4 regions of the Psychrobacillus sp. FSL K6-4615 genome follow, and region 3 is predicted to be linked to each of the others. Evidence: riboswitches for the same ligand, from Rfam matches in the RefSeq annotation. Region 3 holds a riboswitch; each other region holds the start of a gene.
What was found. Region 3 has a riboswitch for S-adenosylmethionine ahead of metA (homoserine O-acetyltransferase MetA). Riboswitches for the same ligand answer to the same signal wherever they lie in the genome.
Positions count from the first base shown of each region.

Region 1: it holds a riboswitch for S-adenosylmethionine, as region 3 does, so the genes downstream of both, MKX53_RS16890 (acyl-CoA dehydrogenase family protein) here and metA (homoserine O-acetyltransferase MetA) in region 3, are expected to answer to the same signal.
Region 2: it holds a riboswitch for S-adenosylmethionine, as region 3 does, so the genes downstream of both, metK (methionine adenosyltransferase) here and metA (homoserine O-acetyltransferase MetA) in region 3, are expected to answer to the same signal.
Region 4: it holds a riboswitch for S-adenosylmethionine, as region 3 does, so the genes downstream of both, MKX53_RS02500 (methionine biosynthesis PLP-dependent protein) here and metA (homoserine O-acetyltransferase MetA) in region 3, are expected to answer to the same signal.

Region 1 covers NZ_JBBOYQ010000001.1:3,374,403-3,379,073, reverse strand. Annotated here, with positions in the region: gene MKX53_RS16900 (amino acid ABC transporter permease) at 1-364, opposite strand, end outside; gene MKX53_RS16895 (transporter substrate-binding domain-containing protein) at 446-1,297, opposite strand; gene MKX53_RS16890 (acyl-CoA dehydrogenase family protein) at 1,317-2,480, opposite strand; SAM riboswitch class I at 2,584-2,683, opposite strand; gene MKX53_RS16885 (catalase) at 2,846-4,671, shown strand, end outside.
Region 2 covers NZ_JBBOYQ010000001.1:2,463,191-2,467,861, forward strand. Annotated here, with positions in the region: gene MKX53_RS12240 (alpha/beta hydrolase) at 1-395, opposite strand, end outside; gene MKX53_RS12245 (gamma carbonic anhydrase) at 504-1,016, shown strand; gene metK (methionine adenosyltransferase) at 1,178-2,374, opposite strand; SAM riboswitch class I at 2,624-2,740, opposite strand; gene pckA (phosphoenolpyruvate carboxykinase (ATP)) at 2,933-4,519, shown strand; gene MKX53_RS12260 (hypothetical protein) at 4,648-4,671, opposite strand, start outside.
Region 3 covers NZ_JBBOYQ010000001.1:1,773,988-1,778,658, reverse strand. Annotated here, with positions in the region: gene MKX53_RS08625 (aldo/keto reductase) at 1-874, shown strand, start outside; gene metA (homoserine O-acetyltransferase MetA) at 945-1,853, opposite strand; SAM riboswitch class I at 1,929-2,034, opposite strand; gene MKX53_RS08615 (methyl-accepting chemotaxis protein) at 2,100-4,106, opposite strand; gene abc-f (ribosomal protection-like ABC-F family protein) at 4,253-4,671, opposite strand, start outside.
Region 4 covers NZ_JBBOYQ010000001.1:508,711-513,381, reverse strand. Annotated here, with positions in the region: gene MKX53_RS02515 (DUF2798 domain-containing protein) at 90-605, opposite strand; gene MKX53_RS02510 (TetR/AcrR family transcriptional regulator) at 902-1,462, opposite strand; gene MKX53_RS02505 (hypothetical protein) at 1,670-1,870, shown strand; SAM riboswitch class I at 1,954-2,061, shown strand; gene MKX53_RS02500 (methionine biosynthesis PLP-dependent protein) at 2,146-3,264, shown strand; gene metC (cystathionine beta-lyase) at 3,261-4,448, shown strand; gene MKX53_RS02490 (5-methyltetrahydropteroyltriglutamate--homocysteine S-methyltransferase) at 4,450-4,671, shown strand, end outside.

The DNA.
Region 1 (4,671 bases), 1.6 Mb from region 3:
AATCGAAGGCGGATCTAATAACTTCCGACATAATCGCAGCGAATTGGAGGGTAAAGGTAATAACTACAAATACTGCCGTATTTAAATCATGTAAATATAACCCGAAGTTGTCCGCTAAGGCGGGAACGCCATAATACACTAAAAATAGTAAGACGATAGATGGAGTGCATCTTAAAATCGTCGTATAAAAATGCGCTGTTTTTTGAGCAATTTTATTCTTTCCAAGCTTCATCACAGCAAGGATTAACCCGAGAAAAGTCCCGAAAATAATGGATAATCCAGCAACCATAAAAGTTACTTTTAAGAACGGAAGTAATATAGGAAGTGAGCTCCATATGTACGATACATCAAAATATTTTTCCATATTGTGCAATATTCCTCCCTTTTAAATTTGAAAGGCTGCCCAGGTATCCAACGCTAGGCAGCCTTGATGGAAATACGAATTTTATCTTTCTACTTTATCTAACACCTCAAAAAGGTCTCGACCGTAGAACTCTTTACTAAGTTCATTTGTTTTCTTTTCTTCTTGCAACTGTTTAATAGCTTTGTCATACGCATTTGCAAAGTCTTGTTCTTTTTTATTGAATAAAGGCCATGTTTTAATCACTGCAAATTCATTGTAAACAACTTCATCTTTTAGATTATAGTAAGGGCCGCTTTCATCTAATACTTGTTTTTGGAATGGTCCTTCGATTATTACTCCGCCGTCCACGCGACCCTCATTGACCCATTGGACTACATCCACTGTGAAAGCATCTCCGGCATCTAGTTTGACTGGATTATCTGGGTTGGTCTTGTTATATTCGTCAATTACTGTATATTGCGCATTGTTTGCTGCAATAGGAGCTAAAGAGTAGCCGGCAGATGCAAAATCCTCTAATGATTTAATATGCTCATTTTCTTTTTTCAATACGAGACCGGCACTGCTTAGACCTAGGAAATCTTTAGGGAAAATAAACTTCTCGGTGCGTTCCTCTGTCCAAAATGCATTTTTTACACCTACTTGAAACTTACCTTGTTCCACTCCGATTAATAGATCATCGCTTGTCGTTCCTATATATTCAAATTCGTAGTCAGGAAGTAGTTCATCTACTAATTTCATAACTTCTACATCGTATCCCGTAGCATTTCCTTTATCATCTAACCAAGAAATAGGCTTAGATGCCATGTCATAGGCAACTTTTACTTTTCGAACATCTCCATCTTCTGAAGTCGTTGAAGCCTTTCCAGAACTACATGCAGCTAAAATTGTCACGGAGGCTAACCCTAATGCAGCCAATTTAAAGTACTTATTCATATTTAATCTCCTCGTTTCACTAATTTTTATTGTTATCTTCCTCTAACGCAGTTAGTGCAAGTTTTTTTATCGTCATATCATCCATAGGGGGATTATGGAGTCCTGCTCGAACATCGCGGTAATAACGTTGCAAGGGGTTTGTTCTTTGTAAGCTTTTGGCACCAACTAATCGCATCGCTTTGTCGACAATAGTGATTGCTGAATTAGTAACGATATGCTTTGCCACGCTTACTTCGTTGGTTAGAAGTTCTTTTGTAGATTCATTGTCATAAGAGGACGCAACTCCGTAAATGACGAGTCTAGCCTTCGTAAGCTCTAAATCTATTTCACCTAGTAGCTGCTGTACGTTTGGTAGCTGTGCAATAGAGCCATTCAAGCTATTGGGTGAATGGGTATTAGCAAAGTGGACTGCATAGTCTCTTGCAGCCTGTGCAATTCCAAGATAAGTTGCAGGTATATGAAGCAGCCAACCATTGATCTTCCCGCCACTAGCGAATTCAGGAAGCTCTACTAAATTGGATTTATGAACGGTTACATTGCTTAGTACTAAATCATTGCTGCTAGTTCCGCGCATGGAAACTACATCCCACGTTTCCTCAATGGAAAGCCCCTCCGTATCACGAGGTATAAGGAAAAAACCAATTCTTTCTTCTTCCTCAATCCAAGCAGATGTTAAAAAGTAGGATAGTACGGGGGAAGCGGTTGTGAATATTTTACGTCCGTTTAGTACCCAAGAATCTCCCTTTTTAATAGCGGTAGTACCAGGTCTGCCACCTCGTGTTGGACTACCTGTTTGTGCTTCACTGACGGAACGATTTATGAGTGCACCATTTAATACTTCTGTAGCGAAAAAGTCTAATCTTTCCTGTGTCCATAATTTTTTTTCGTATAGTTCGCCTACTACACCTAAACTCCACCCTACCGATAAGGCAGTATTTGCATCAAAGCTAGCAAGAATTTCCTGTGAAAGAACCATATCGTAGACAGAAAAACCTTTGCCCCCATACGATTCAGGTAGAGTTAGACTTGCATAACCTAGTTTTAATAAATCCTCCACATTTTCTTTTGGGAAAATAGAATTCTCGTCAATATCTGCTGATTTGCTTTTAAATTTGTCTTCTAATTCTTCCAAACGATTAATCCATTGCTGCTGTTTTTCTGTTTTGATGTATAAATTTATCACAGTTGCTATCTCCTTTAATTTAAACTATTCCGATTAGTTAAGTAGGTATTAAGAGGAAATAAAAAACCCATCTCAAAATGAGAAGAGTAAGTGGTTAAATAAATACTTATCTCTCAATTTCTTGCTGGAAGTAGCACCATACCATAGCTTTGGCGGTTGCTGAAGCATCATCGGACCAGTCCCTTCGCTTCTCTTAATAAGTAGTATGTAGTTGTTGAAATAATCTTACTACTTCATCTAGGTGAAGTCAATAGTAATTCATATTGCTTTAATAGGATTTAAATATGTAATTGAATTTATAGGTTTTTTAGAAAGTCATCCTGGGTATTAACAATAGGGAAGAGATAATTAGAGGAGGAATTTGTTTGGATAAGAAAGTAGCTGGAAATAGTAAAAATGAACAATTAGAAGAATTTCGAGTGGACGATCAAGGACAAGCAATGACTACAAATCAAGGACTTAAAGTTTCGGAGGATGAGTTTTCCCTTAAAGCAGGAGAACGAGGCCCTACTTTAATGGAAGACTTCCATTTTCGTGAAAAAATGACTCATTTTGATCATGAACGTATACCAGAAAGAGTAGTACATGCTAGAGGTTATGCGGCTCATGGGGAGTTTGAGGTATATGAATCTGCAAGTGAATTTACAAAAGCGAAGTTCTTGCAAACACCGGGTAAAAAGACTCCTGTATTCGTGAGGTTCTCCACTGTGGCAGGATCACGTGGTTCTGGAGAGTTAGCACGCGATGCTCGTGGCTTTGCAACAAAATTTTATACGGAAGAAGGAAATTATGATTTAGTAGCAAATAATATCCCTGTCTTTTTCATACAAGATGCTATTAAATTTCCAGACCTAGTACATGCTTTAAAACCAGAGCCCCATAATGAAATTCCACAAGCTGCTAGTGCTCATGATACGTTTTGGGATTTTGTTGCCAACAATCAGGAGTCAGCACATATGGTCATGTGGACAATGTCTGATCGTGCCATTCCTCGTAGTTTCCGAATGATGGAAGGGTTCGGTGTAAATACATTCCGTTTCGTTAATGATGCGGGTAAATCCCATTTTGTGAAGTTTCATTGGAAGCCGTTGCTTGGTACCCACTCAGTTGTATGGGATGAAGCGCAAAAGATAAATGGGAAAGATCCAGACTTTCACCGTCGCGACCTATATGAGGCGATTGAGAATGGGGACTATCCAGAGTATGAATTCGGCGTACAACTCATCGCAGAGGAAGATGAGTTTAAATATGACTTTGATATTTTAGACCCTACTAAACTATGGCCTGAGGAAGAAATCCCAGTTAAAATTCTAGGGAAAATGACATTAAATCGCAATGTAGATAATGTATTTGCTGAAACCGAGCAAGTAGCATTCCATCCAGGGAGTGTTGTCCCGGGAATTGATTTCTCTAATGATCCTCTACTTCAAGGGCGATTATTCTCATATACAGATACACAATTAATACGTCTTGGAGGACCTAATTTCCATGAGCTTCCGATAAACAGACCAGTTTGCCCATTCCATAACAACCAACGTGACGGATATGGTAGACAATCGATTAATGTAGGTAGAGTGAGCTACCATAAAAACTCTCTTGCTAACAATACTCCAACACCTGTTAGCGAAGCGGAGGGTGGATACACGCATTATGAGGAAAAAATAGATGCGCGTAAAGTTAGAGCGCGAAGTGAGAGTTTCAAGGATCACTTCACTCAGGCTATATTATTCTGGAATAGTATGAGCGATACAGAAAAAGAACATATCATTAATGCATTTAGCTTTGAACTTGGTAAATGTAAGGAACTTACTGTTCGTCAGCAAGTATTAGAGATGTTTGCACAAGTAGATTTGGATCTAGCGAGTAAGGTAGCAGAAAATCTAGGACTAGTAGTGCAAGGTGTAAGTACTGCAACGAATACTAAGTCTTCTCCAGCACTTAGTCAGTTAAATACTATTATGAAACCTCAGACACGAAAAATTGCTGTTTTAGTCGGAGAAGGATTTGAAGAGGATTTACCTGCGATTCTAGCAGACTTAAAAGCAGGCGGAACAATGCCTGAAATAGTGAGTGATCATCATGGATCTGTTGCAGGAGCGGATGGCACGCTGTTACCAGTTGACCATACTTTCTTAACTGCTGATTCTGTATTATTTGATGCAGTATATGTAGCAAGTTCACATGGCAAAAC
Region 2 (4,671 bases), 690 kb from region 3:
TTGGCTAGTGTATTGGTCCATTTGGAAGGGAGTTTTTGAAGTTGGAGCCATGGAGATGTCAATATTACTCCCGCATATTCAATATCTAGTTTTCGTAAAACTTTAATAAGTAAGGTTGCTCCAAGGCCATGCCCCATTAAAAATATAGGTAGGTCGTATGAAACTGCCACTTGCATCGCTTGTTTAATGTAGTTCTTATATAGTTCGAAGGATTCGTCATGAATATTTTTTGATTTTTTTAATTCTCCATGACCGGGCAAGTCACCCATAACGATATGATAGTTGGAGCTTCTCAACTTTTCGATTAACCAAGCATATCTTCTATGATGTTCATATGCACTATGAACAATAACTATTACGGCTTTTGGCTTTCCTTCTGTTTCCCATTTCCACATATAAACAAACCTCTTTTCTTCCTTGCATTTCCACGGTATATATTTTCATTCAAACTGTATGTCTGTTACCATTAATTATAATCTATTTTCAAAAGGAGCGTATGTTAAATGATTTATCCATATAAAGGGAAAACACCAATTATAGACGACTCTGCTTTTATAGCTGATTATGTCACAATTACAGGTGATGTGACAATCGGTCCAGAGACTACAATTTGGTTTAATACGGTAATTAGAGGGGATGTTGCTCCTACTATTATTGGAAGTAAAGTTAGTATACAAGATTTAAGTTGTCTGCATCAAAGTCCAAATAATCCACTCATTATAGAAGACGAAGTAACTATTGGACATCAAGTCACTTTACATAGTTGCACAATACGTAAAGGTGCATTAATAGGGATGGGATCCATTATTTTAGATGGAGCTGAAATTGGAGAAGGTGCATTCATCGGAGCAGGTAGTCTAGTACCTCCTGGCAAGAAGGTACCTCCCAATTCTTTGGCACTAGGAAGCCCTGCAAAAGTCGTTCGTGAGCTAAACGATGAAGATAAGGCCGATGTCCAAAGAATTATCCGAGAATATGTAGAAAAAGGACAATACTATAAATCCCTTCAAAAATAACATTTGTTAGTGATTATTTGTCTTGATTGATCGATTAATAACTTTCATCGATCGATTTTATGACTCAATCGATCGATTATTGGCATCCATTGATCAATTCTTATTATATTCCCCATGAAAAAAGGCTTTCCCTTATAGGAAAGCCTTTTTTGTTCATACTATTATAATCCAGCCATTTGTTTTAATTGTGCAGCTTTATCTGTTTTTTCCCATGGCACATCAATGTCTGTACGACCAAAGTGACCATAAGCAGCAGTTTGTTTGTATATTGGACGGCGTAGATCTAGCATTTTAATAATTCCTGCTGGACGAAGGTCGAATAGTTCACGAATATATGAAACTAATTTCACTTCTTCTACTTTTCCAGTACCAAAAGTTTCTACAGCAATGGAAACAGGTTTAGCTACACCAATTGCATAAGCAAGTTGTACTTCACAACGATCAGCAAGACCAGCGGCAACAATATTTTTAGCAACATAGCGTGCAGCGTATGCAGCAGAACGGTCTACTTTTGTTGGATCTTTACCAGAGAATGCTCCCCCACCATGACGAGCGTATCCACCGTAAGTATCTACGATAATTTTACGTCCTGTTAAACCAGCATCTCCTTGTGGTCCACCAATTACAAAGCGTCCAGTTGGATTGATAAAGTATTTTGTATTTTCATCTATTAAATTTGTAGGAACAATCGGATTGATCACTACTTCTTTAATATCTTTTTGAATTTGTTCTAACGTAATTTCCGGATGGTGTTGAGTAGATATAACTATTGTATCGATATGAACCGGATTATTGTTCTCATCATACTCTACAGTTACTTGTGTTTTTCCATCTGGACGAAGATAATCTAAAGTTTCATCTTTACGGACTTGTGCCAATCGATGAGCTAGTTTATGCGCTAAACTAATTGGTAACGGCATAAGCTCTGGAGTTTCATTACATGCATAACCAAACATTAAGCCTTGGTCTCCTGCTCCAATTGCATCTATATCAGAATCGCTCATTGATCCTTCTCTTGCTTCTAACGCTTGATCTACACCCTGTGCAATGTCAGGTGATTGTTCATCAATAGAAGTTAGCACAGCAGAAGTTTCTGAGTCAAAACCATACTTCGCACGTGTATAACCAATTTCTTTAATAGTAGAACGAACTACTTTAGGAATATCTACATAAGTAGATGTAGTAATTTCTCCAGCAACTAATACTAACCCTGTTGTTACACTCGTTTCACAAGCTACACGAGCATTTGGGTCTTCTGCTAGAATTGCATCTAGAATTGCATCAGAGATTTGATCACAAATTTTATCTGGATGTCCCTCTGTCACTGATTCTGACGTAAATAATCGACGTTGTGTCATAGATTGTTCCTCCTATATCCCGCGAGATTTCTCTCAAGAATTGATACGGTACTCATTCCCATGTCAAGCCATTCAAAATGTTTCATGCATTTTCTTCACATAATAGTACATGTAAGTTAAATGCATTGAAGTTAACTTGAAGCCGTTTCGGACTTGGCACACAAGGATAAAGGGCGATGTTCAATAAAAAAACCTCTCACTCACGTAAATATACATGAGGAAAGGTATTAGTATCATAAGCACCTTTCACTCTTATCAATCAAGGAATTTCACCTTGTCTCAGGTTTGGCACCTTTGTAATAAAGAAAATACTACAGGTTGCCGGGTTTCATAGGGCCTGACCCCTCCACCAGCTCGGGATAAGAGTATCCGTTCAATTTATCATCATACGTAAGTATGTATAATATGTCAACTATTTTTGTTTGTATTTTATACACAAACGAAAAAATTAAAAGTGAATAGTATAGACTAATGAACCTAATGTGTTATACTAATTCACATATCTAGAAAACTTCCTCTTTTGAAGAGGAAATATAAAAAAAGGATGGTATATTCAAAATGAATTCAATCGAAACAGTGAGTGAACTGAAAGCATTGTTAGCAGGAAATAACGTTAGCAGCCAATTGTCAGTGCCACAACTTGTGGAAAAAGCTACAACAAGAGGAGAAGCAGTACTAACTTCTACTGGTGCAGTTAAAGCTGAAACAGGAAAATATACTGGCCGTTCTCCCCAAGATAAGTATATAGTAGATGAAGCTATTTCTAAAGACAAAATCGATTGGGGCTCAGTAAACCAACCAATTTCTTCTGACATTTTCGATGCATTATATAAAAAAATGATTAACTTCCTAAACAAACAAGATGAAATATTCGAGTTTAAAGGATATGCAGGAGCAGACAAAGAATCACGTTTAGGTATTCAAATTATTAACGAATACGCTTGGCATAACCTTTTCGCTCATCAGCTATTCATACGACCAACACAAGAAGAACTTGCTACTCATACGACTGATTTCACTATTTTATCTGCTCCTAACTTTAAAGCAGATCCAGCGGTAGACGGTACTCACTCAGAGACGTTTATCATCGTATCTATGGAAAAACGCACAGTGCTAATCGGTGGAACTGAGTACGCTGGCGAGATGAAGAAATCGATTTTCTCTATTATGAACTACTTACTACCAGAACAGGACATTTTACCAATGCACTGCTCTGCAAACGTTGGGGATGATGGAGACGTTACATTATTCTTCGGATTATCAGGAACAGGGAAAACTACCCTTTCAGCAGATGCTGGTCGCAAATTAATCGGAGACGATGAGCACGGTTGGTCGGATAACGGTGTGTTCAATATCGAAGGTGGCTGTTACGCAAAATGTATCGACCTAACTCGTGAAAACGAACCACAAATTTGGGACGCGATCTCATTCGGCACGGTCCTAGAAAACGTAGTAGTAGATGCAGAAACTCGCGTAGCTAACTATGCAGATAACTCATTAACCGAAAATACACGTGCTGCATACCCAATTCAATATATCGATAATATTGTTGACCCTTCTGTAGCAGGTCACCCAAATACAATTATTTTCTTAACTGCGGATGCTTTTGGCGTATTGCCTCCGATTAGTAAACTAACGAAAGAACAGGCAATGTACCATTTCTTAAGTGGCTTTACTTCTAAACTTGCTGGTACTGAACGTGGAGTTACATCCCCACAACCAGTATTCTCGACTTGCTTCGGTTCTCCTTTCTTACCATTACATGCAACAGTATATGCAGAAATGCTAGGCAAGAAGATTGACGAGCACGGTGCACAAGTGTTCTTAGTAAACACTGGTTGGACTGGCGGAGAATACGGTGTTGGTAACCGTATGAAGCTGTCATACACACGTACAATGGTTCGTGCTGCTATTGATGGCAAACTAAACAATACTGATACGGAAACAGATACAGTATTCGGATTAGCTATTCCTAAAGTAGTAGAAGGCGTACCTTCTGAAGTCCTTATCCCTCGTAATGCATGGGCAGACAAAGCAGCATATGACAAAAAAGCCGCTGATTTAGCTAAGTCTTTCCGTGATAACTTTAAAAAGTTTGGTACAGTTTCTGAAGATATTTCTGTTAAAGGTGGACCATTAGCTTAATAGAGTAAACATAAAAGAGCCAAATTCTTATGAATTTGGCTCTTTTTTTATATTTGTGCTTTTATTTGCTAAAAAGAATAATGAGTATATTTTATTGCAAAGGATGGTTAAGTCAAATTAGCATTATTCTAGTCACCATTAGTCTCATGATA
Region 3 (4,671 bases):
CGCGGTCGGTGGACACAATCTATTCCCTAATTTAAACGATGAAACAGGCAAGGAAATTGTACGTGCTGCTATTCAAAATGGAATCAATTTTATAGATAGTGCCTTTATATATGGGATGGGAAGATCAGAAGAACTCATAGGAGGAGTATTAAAGGAATTTAACACCAGGCAAGATATGATTATTGCAACAAAAGGGGCACACAAGATAGAGGATGGAAAGGTTATTGTAGATAACTCTCCTAAATTTTTAAGAGAGACCGTTGAAAATAGTTTGCGCAGACTGCAAACCGACTACATTGATCTATTCTATATCCATTTTCCAGATGAAGGAACTCCTAAAGATGAAGCAATTGGAACACTCTCACGACTTAAAGAAGAGGGTAAAATTAGAGCAATTGGCGTATCCAATTTCACAATGGATCAATTAACCGAAGCCAATAAAGACGGGAATTTAGAAGTAATCCAATCAGGCTATAATCTATTCAAAAGAGAGGCAGAAAATGAGTTAATCCCTTTTTGCGCCAAACACCAAATTTCATTTATCCCGTATTTCCCTCTTGCTTCTGGTCTTTTGACAGGAAAATTCAATAAAGATTCTATAATTGAAGACGGCCGATCAAAAAATCCGTTATTTCAAGGGGAGGTTTATATTCGTAATTTGGAAAAGATTGAGTCTCTTCGTAGTATAGCAAATGATAAACAAGCGGAGGTTTCTTCCATTGTTCTTGCATGGTATCTAGCACAAAATACCATAGATACAGTAATTCCTGGAGCTAAAAAACCAGAACAAGTGTTACGAAATCTGAAAGCACTTGAAGTGGAACTGACGATAGAAGAAATGCAGGAAATTAACCAAATTTTTAAGACAGAATAAAAAATTATAATACTCATTTTCATCAACATATATAGGCTGATCGTGAATTCACTCACGGCCAGCCTTTTAGTTACTCCCAATCATAAGGAGTTTCTTGATACACATAATAATTCAACCAATTGGAAAAAAGTAAATGTGTATGGGAACGCCAGGAGTTCATCGGTATTTGTGTTGGATCATCGTTTGGAAAATAATTTTTTGGGACATCAATATCCACACCTTTTTTAATATCTCGGTTATATTCGTCTGCAAGTGTAGTTGCATCATACTCTAAATGACCCGTAATCATAATATGCTTTTTATCTTTTGATATTACTAGAAAAACACCCGCATCCTTTGAGTCGGAAAGCAGTATTAAACGAGGGTCTTTTTTTATTTCATCGAAAGATACAGCTGTGTATCGAGACACAGGTGCGTGAAATTCATCATTAAACCCTCGCACTAAATGTACAGTTGGGTCTGATAAACGATGACTGAATACCCCAAAGCATTTCTTTGACAAGTCATATTTCCCGATACCATAGTGATGGTAGAGAGCGGCTTGAGCCCCCCAACAAATGTGTAAAACAGAGGTCACCTGAGTTTTAGACCAATCCATTATTTCTATAATCTCATTCCAATAATTAACGTCTTCAAATTCTAAATGCTCAATAGGGGCACCAGTAATAATCATCCCATCGTATTTTCGGTGCTTAATATCCTCGAATGTCGTATAAAAAGTATCTAGATGTGTTTTACTTACATTTTTGGAATCATGGGTTGCCATATGTAAAAAGGTTACATTTACTTGTAGCGACGTATTTCCTAGTAAACGGAGCAATTGAAGCTCTGTTTTTTCTTTTTCAGGCATAAGGTTCAAGATAACTATATTTAACGGACGTATGTCTTGAGCTATCGCTCGATCGGTATCCATGATAAATATTTTCTCGTTTTTAAGATGTTCAGCTGCAGGTAACTGTTTTGGTATATTTATAGGCAATTTGTTGTCCTCCTTTAAATTCAAAAAACCCTCTTTCCTATAAACAAGAAAAGAGGGTGAACGTTTTGCTCTCGATTCTTATCTTTCAAGAAATTATCTTGTAGGAGTTAGCACCTTCCTGACTAGTCAGAGGTTGCTGAAGCTTCAACGGGCCATTTCCCTCAGCTTCTCTTGATAAGAGTTATTAAATTATATTGTTCTTCCTGAGTGAATATTAACATTTGTTTTCAAACAATTCAACTTCTTTTAAACTTTAAAGCGATTCACTGCATTCGCTAATTTGTCACTAAGCTCTGTAAGAGTCTCCGAAGCTTTCGCTACAGATTGGATCGCTCTTAGTTGTTCATCTGATGATGCACTTACTTCTTCACATGCTGCTGCAGTTTGCTCTGAAGTTGAAGCCATCACTTGAATTGTATCTACAACTTGATCTTTAAAGGTAGAAACCTGTTCAATTTCTGCTGAAACAGCATCGATCGAAGTTTGCAAATTATTCATCAGTAACGATATTTCACCAAAAGTTACTTCTGTATTTGTTACAACAGAGCCCTGTTCACGGAAAGTTTTGATAGTATCTTCCATTTGGTGTCCTACAGTATGTGATTCACTTTGAAGTTCCGTAATAGTATGCTTTACTTCTTCTGTCGCTTTTGCAGATTGCTCCGCTAGTTTCCGTACTTCATCCGCTACGACTGCAAATCCTTTACCATGCTCCCCTGCCCGTGCAGCTTCAATACTTGCATTTAATGCGAGTAGGTTCGTCTGTGCAGAAATTTGCATAATAGTTTCCATCACACTACCAATCGCATTTACTCTAACTTCCAATGTACTAAACAATGCGGACATAGAGATTAGATTTGACTCCCAGTTTTGGAAAGATGATTTAAGTTCACTCATTTGGTTTTGACCATTCGAATTCATAGTGTTTGCTTTTATAGCTATATCAGTCATCATTACTGATTTTTCATTGATGAGATTGATTTGATCACTTAAGTGCAACGAACTTTCTGTTACGTCTACAGCATCTTCTGCGGATTTAGAAGCACCTACCGCAATCTCACTCACAGCTGACGAAACTTGCTCTGCGGAAGCGTTTGTTTCTTCTGCCACCGCACTTAAACTTTCCGAATTCGATTGGACATTACTCGCAGACTCTTTCACGACCTGTATAATTTCATTCATATTTACAGCCATCTTATTGAAGTTATTAGCTAGTTGTCCGATTTCATCCTTGGATTTAATATTAGCCTGAACAGTTAAATCTCCTTCTGCCATAGAATCCATCAATCTTTTTAGTTGTTCAATCGGTTTCAATATACGACTAATTAGGAAAAATAATACTAAAAAGATTAACGCTTCTATGCATATTACAATAAAAATTATTTGTGAACGAATACTGTCTGCTGTTTGATGGATTTTACTTTCTTCATAAACAGTGCCTACCTTCCAATCTAATCCTGGTAACGTAGTGTATACAGTAGTTGTGTTAGTACCATCCATCAAACCGGTCACATGTCCTGTTTCTGAGGTACTAGAAAGCATTTTCTTTACAGAAGAATCCTTGGATAAATTTTCACCAAATAACGTTGGATGAACAATGGCATTACCATCAGCATCTACAATAATAGGATAACCTTCGTACCCCAGTTCACTGTCAGCTAGCGTTTCAGTTAACTTCGACAGTAAAATATCCATAGCAAGAACACCGACCACTTGGCCATTTTTAATAACAGCTTTAGCACCAGAAATAGCATACTCTCCAGTTGCAGCATCCACAAATGGTTTAGACCAGCTAAACCTCTCTTTGTTTGAAACAGCATTGGAATACCATTCCCTTGAAGTAGGATCAAAATCTGCTCCAAGATCCGCTTCTGGAATTATTTCGATTGACTTATCTGGAAAAGCTATATATACAGATGCTACACCATCATACAAAGAAACAAATTCATTGAAACTAGTATCTAAGTTTTTTTCTAATTGAGTAGCCAATACTACATTTGTGCTTTTAGCATTGTTTTCAAAATCTAGAATTCCATTAGAAGTAGATAATTGTAAAATTCCTTTTTCATAAACAGCCAGATAATTTTGAATGGATGATGTCATTTCCTTAACTATTACTTGACTCTGGTCAAGTAAATCTTTTTCGGTCTTTTCACTTATTGTCCTTGTACTGATAGTTATTAACGGTATCATGCTTACGAATATTAATGCCATCACAGAAACTATAATTTTCCACTTTATTGATTTTCTCATTTCCCATCAACTCTCTATATAAAATTAAATGCATGCCAATGTTACTAACCCCTTTAGCAGGTCATTTATCTTAGTATATAGTAAAATTTATGGATGTTAATACTCTTTTTATAAATATATGATATATCTTTTTTCCATTATCAAGATCAAATACAGTTTGAATCATCTTCTTGCTCTATCCACTCCAGAGTCAAATTCTCTACTTTCATTTCATTTTTTTCGATAGCTACTAATAGTTTTTCGTATGTCTCCCAATCCTGTTCTATCTCGATTTGCTCTTTTAGGTTGAAAATTTCTTTTTCCACTGCTTGAATCTCTTCCTCAATCTTTCGTTCTACACTTCCTGCACTTCTTTTATATGTGGGTTTTTCTTGCTTTTCATTTTTAAAAGGAATTTCAATCGCTACTTGCTCTTCCCACTTTATACGCGCCCAATCATATGGACCTTCAAAAGTGGTTAGCTGACCTTGTTCTAACCAGACAGTTTTCGGGAATAATTTATTCAAAAAGTATCGGTCATGTGAAACAGCTAAAATAGTACCATCAAAATCACCCAAAGCATCTT
Region 4 (4,671 bases), 1.3 Mb from region 3:
TGTATCTCGTAGCTTCTCCTGATTCATTTACCCTATTACAGAAAGCTTCATCCGATGTGTAAGTGCAATGTCCATGTACCTTACTTTACCTAGATACTTTGTGTATTTGTTTGAACTAATGCTTTTCTATCTTGAGCTTCATGCATTTTAACCATTACAAAACGTGCAATCGGTTGAATAACCAAGCTTTCTAAGAATAGAGCTATTAAAAAGTTACGTGGCCAAATTTGGATAAAGTTAGTAAAGATTTCAGTTGTAAATCCATTCCCCATGATATCTCCAACAATAGTCATTGTAAATGACATACCTAAAACTGTGAACAGTGTACGGAACATAATACGAGCAGCAAAACCGTCTGTTGGTGAAATAAATTTAGATGCTAAAAATTCAGCAAAACGACCGATAGCTAACGGTTCAATAATCATCACAATAACCCAAATAATAGGCAACAGGATTAACATATCCATTGCAACCTCACTGTTAAATCCTCCAGCTGCAAGAATTATGTTGATTGATCCTATAAATAGTACTGATAATGTACAAATGATTGCGCCGAATATCGCGCCTTCTTTACCATTCCTTGGTAGTCTTTTATCTTGATGCATATCTTACTTATCTTCCTTTCAAAAAGCTTATTTAGACCTTGGCAATTAATATGAAGCAAAACAGTCGATTTTTATAATAGAGGATAACGTTATAGAGAGAAAAACTCTTTGAAGTGTCCAAGATTTTTTCATTTAAATCCAATATGCAAACCATGTTATTATGGTGGTTTTCGCTTGGATTAAAGATAGTCCACAGATTCCTAAGTGCACTATTAAAAGCTGTTTCATTAAACAGCTGACAATTCCTACAATATTACAGAGTTACTGTACTCTTTTTTAGATATTGGTTTTCCTTTTCAGAAATTCTTTAATAAAGTTGGTAATAGTTTTGAAATTTTTATTAAGGGATTAGTTGATTGCTGAGTTAAACAAAGCATCATTGCTCCTTCAATTGAAGCAGTCAATAATAATGAAATGGCAGTAGCCTTTTCAACCGAAAAACCATCCGCTAATAGTTTAATGTAATAAATTTGCTCTATATTTTCATACAAATCACTACAAGCGGTTCGGACAGGCTCACTCATTGTCGCCATCTCACTAACGATACTGCTAAATGTATAGCCAGTGATGGTCCCATCCTTTTCAAAACTACGAATTAACTTATCGATCATGGAAATTATGGCATCTTCAGTCGAAGGATGCTTACTGAAAATCACTTTAATATCTGTTGTAATATCTTCTTTTAAAGCATGTAAACAAGTTATTAAGAGTTCGTCTTTGCCATTTGGAAAGTGGTGGTAAAGGGCCCCTTTTGTAACGTTACATGCTTTTAAAATTTCTGTTAGTCCTACAGTTTTGTAGCCTTTTTGTTGAAACAGTGTTGTAGCAGTTTCAATTATGAGTGATTTAGTATCCATATCTGAATTTCCTCCTAACATACCGACGGGTCTGTTTGTTAGTATAACAAATTTTTAACAACATTCTAGTATTTTGTTTATTTAATTAAATGGCAAAGTACCCTATACACCCTCCGATTGTTTATCTCCCTTTCTTACACCTTCATATAATATTACGAGGAGCATTATGCCTTATGTTCCTACAATACAAGATAGGAGGTGGATACGATGGAGTCTTCTACAGGATTATGGGTTGGTTTGTTAGGTATCGTTTTAGGGGTGCTAGGTTTCTTTTATGCTCCGCTTTGGCTAGGTGCTGGAGCAGTTCTTTTGGGGCTAGTAGCTTTAGCTTATTCTCACAAGTTAATAGTAGGTTGGATATCATTAATACTCGGTGTAATTGTTTTAATATGGACATTTTTGTTATGATGTTGAACAAAATGCATCTTGTTAAAAGAATGGCAACGTGTTAAGCTTATTTAAATTAAAAATTTTGATAATTTAATATATTTTTCTTATCCAGAGAGACGGAGGGATTGGCCCGTAGATGTCTCAGCAACCAGCCACGTTTAGGTATGGTGCTAATTCCAAATAGACGTTTGACGTCTTGAAGATAAGAAGACAAACTTCAATATTACTTGAGGGTTCTCTTCTTATTAGAGAATCCTCTTTTTTTTATTTTAATTGTAAAGGATGAGCATCTAATGTCAAAGAACAGTATCGATACACAGTTAGTTCAATTGGGCAACCATAGTGATGAGAAAACTGGTGCGGTAAATCCCCCTATTTATCTTTCAACAGCTTACAAACATAATGGGATCGGGCAGTCAACAGGATATGATTACACACGAACTAAAAACCCAACTCGCGCTATTTTAGAAGATGGAATTGCAAAGTTAGAAGATGGAGATGCTGGCTTTGCCTGTAGTTCTGGCATGGCTGCTATACAATTGGTTTTGTCCCTTTTTCGCTCAGGGGATGAATTAATTGCGCCTGATGATTTATATGGTGGAACCTACCGGTTATTTAACCAGTATGCAAATTCTTACAATATTCGTACCACTTATGCAAAGTTTGAATCAGCTGAAGAAGTAACAGCATTGATAACCAAAAATACAAAAGCTTTATTTATTGAAACCCCAACAAACCCTTTGATGTTGGAAATTGATATCCAACTATTTGCTGAGGTTGCAAAAGAGCATAATCTACTTTTAATCGTAGACAATACATTCCTTACTCCTTACTTACAGCGACCTATTGAAATGGGTGCTGATATTGTCATTCATAGTGGTACCAAATATATTGGTGGACATAATGACGTTCTTGCGGGACTTGTCGTCTCGAAGGGTGCGGAACTTAGTGAACAGCTGCAAACTAATCATAATGCAGCAGGAGCCGTCCTTTCTCCTTTCGATTCTTGGTTACTCATAAGAGGATTAAAGACGCTTCATCTACGTATGAAGCAACATGATTTAAACGCTAAAAGAATTACAGAATTTTTAAAGCAAGAGCCTGCAGTTAAAGATGTATTATATCCCGGGGTTGGTGGGATGTTGTCCTTCCGTTTACATAAAAGCGAGTGGGTTGCCCCTTTCCTAGAGAATTTGAAATTAATTGTATTTGCAGAGAGTCTTGGCGGTGTGGAAAGCTTTATCACTTATCCTGCTACACAAACACATGCGGATATACCGGAGATGGAACGAACTGCACGAGGGGTTGATAATAGTCTCCTTCGTTTTTCGGTGGGAATTGAAGAGGTCGAAGATTTAATAACAGATTTACAACAAGTATTTAATACTTTAGAAAGTGAGGTTTTAAAATGAGTGATTTCAAAGAGTCATTGGAAACTAGTCTAGTCGTCGCCTCTACTCGTGGAAAATCAGAAATAAAAACGGGAGCTGTCAATGTTCCTATTTATTTATCCTCCACTTTTCATCAAGAAAGCTTTGATAATTTCGGCCCTTATGACTATAGTCGATCGGGAAACCCTACAAGAGAAGCACTTGAAAAAACCATTGCGGAACTAGAGGGAGGAACTAGAGGACTTGCATTTGCTTCGGGAATTGCAGCTATTTCTTCTACTTTTATGCTTTTGTCTTCTGGCGATCATATCGTTATTACAGAAGATGTATACGGCGGTACCTTTCGCTTTGTTACTGAAGTATTGCCTCGTTTTGGGATTGAGCACAGCTTTGCAGATTTTACTGACATCGATGCAATTACAAGAGCAATACAACCCAATACAAAACTAATATACATTGAGACACCCTCGAACCCTTGCTTGGGTATCACTGATATTCATGCAGTAGTAGAGCTTGCAAAGTCCCATGACTGTTTAACCTTTTTAGACAATACATTTATGACACCATTATACCAACGTCCACTGGACTTGGGAGTAGATGTCGTTTTACATAGTGCCACAAAATTTTTATCCGGACATAGCGATGTTATTGCAGGACTTGCAGTTACAAAAGATGATGATTTAGGTAATCGTTTAGCATTTATCCAGAACTCATTCGGTGCTATTTTAGGTGCACAAGATTCATTTTCTCTCATACAAGGGATAAAAACACTAAGTGTACGATTTGAAAAATCTGCTGAAACTGCGAGAAAAATTGCCAACTATTTAAGTGGGCATGATTTAGTCGAAAAAGTATATTTTCCTGGACTGTCCACTCATCCAGGATTTGATACACATAACAGACAGTCGAGTAGTGCCGGTGCAGTTCTTTCCTTCCGTTTACCAAATAGATCCATTGCTAAGTCATTCGTAGAAAATATTAGGATTCCTGTATTCGCAGTTAGTCTTGGCGGAGTAGAATCCATACTCTCCCACCCTGCTCAAATGTCTCATGCAGCAATGCCTAAAGCAGAAAGAGAAAAGCGGGGCATAACAGATGGCCTTCTACGTTTTTCCGTTGGATTAGAGAATGTTGATGATTTAATAGCTGACTTTGAACAATCGTTAGAAATAGCATCCAAACAACAGGAGAAAGTAGGAATATAAAATGTCAAAATCACTAGTTGTAAATACACCATTCAAAGCAGATCACGTAGGAAGTTTTTTACGACCAGCTCGCTTAAAAGAAGCTCGTCTACAATTCGAAAATAATGAAATAACTGCAGATCACTTAAAACAAATAGAAGATGAAGAAATTACAAAACTAGTCACCAAACAAAAAGATATAGGACTCCAGTCTATTTCGGACGGAGAATTTAGACGTAAATGG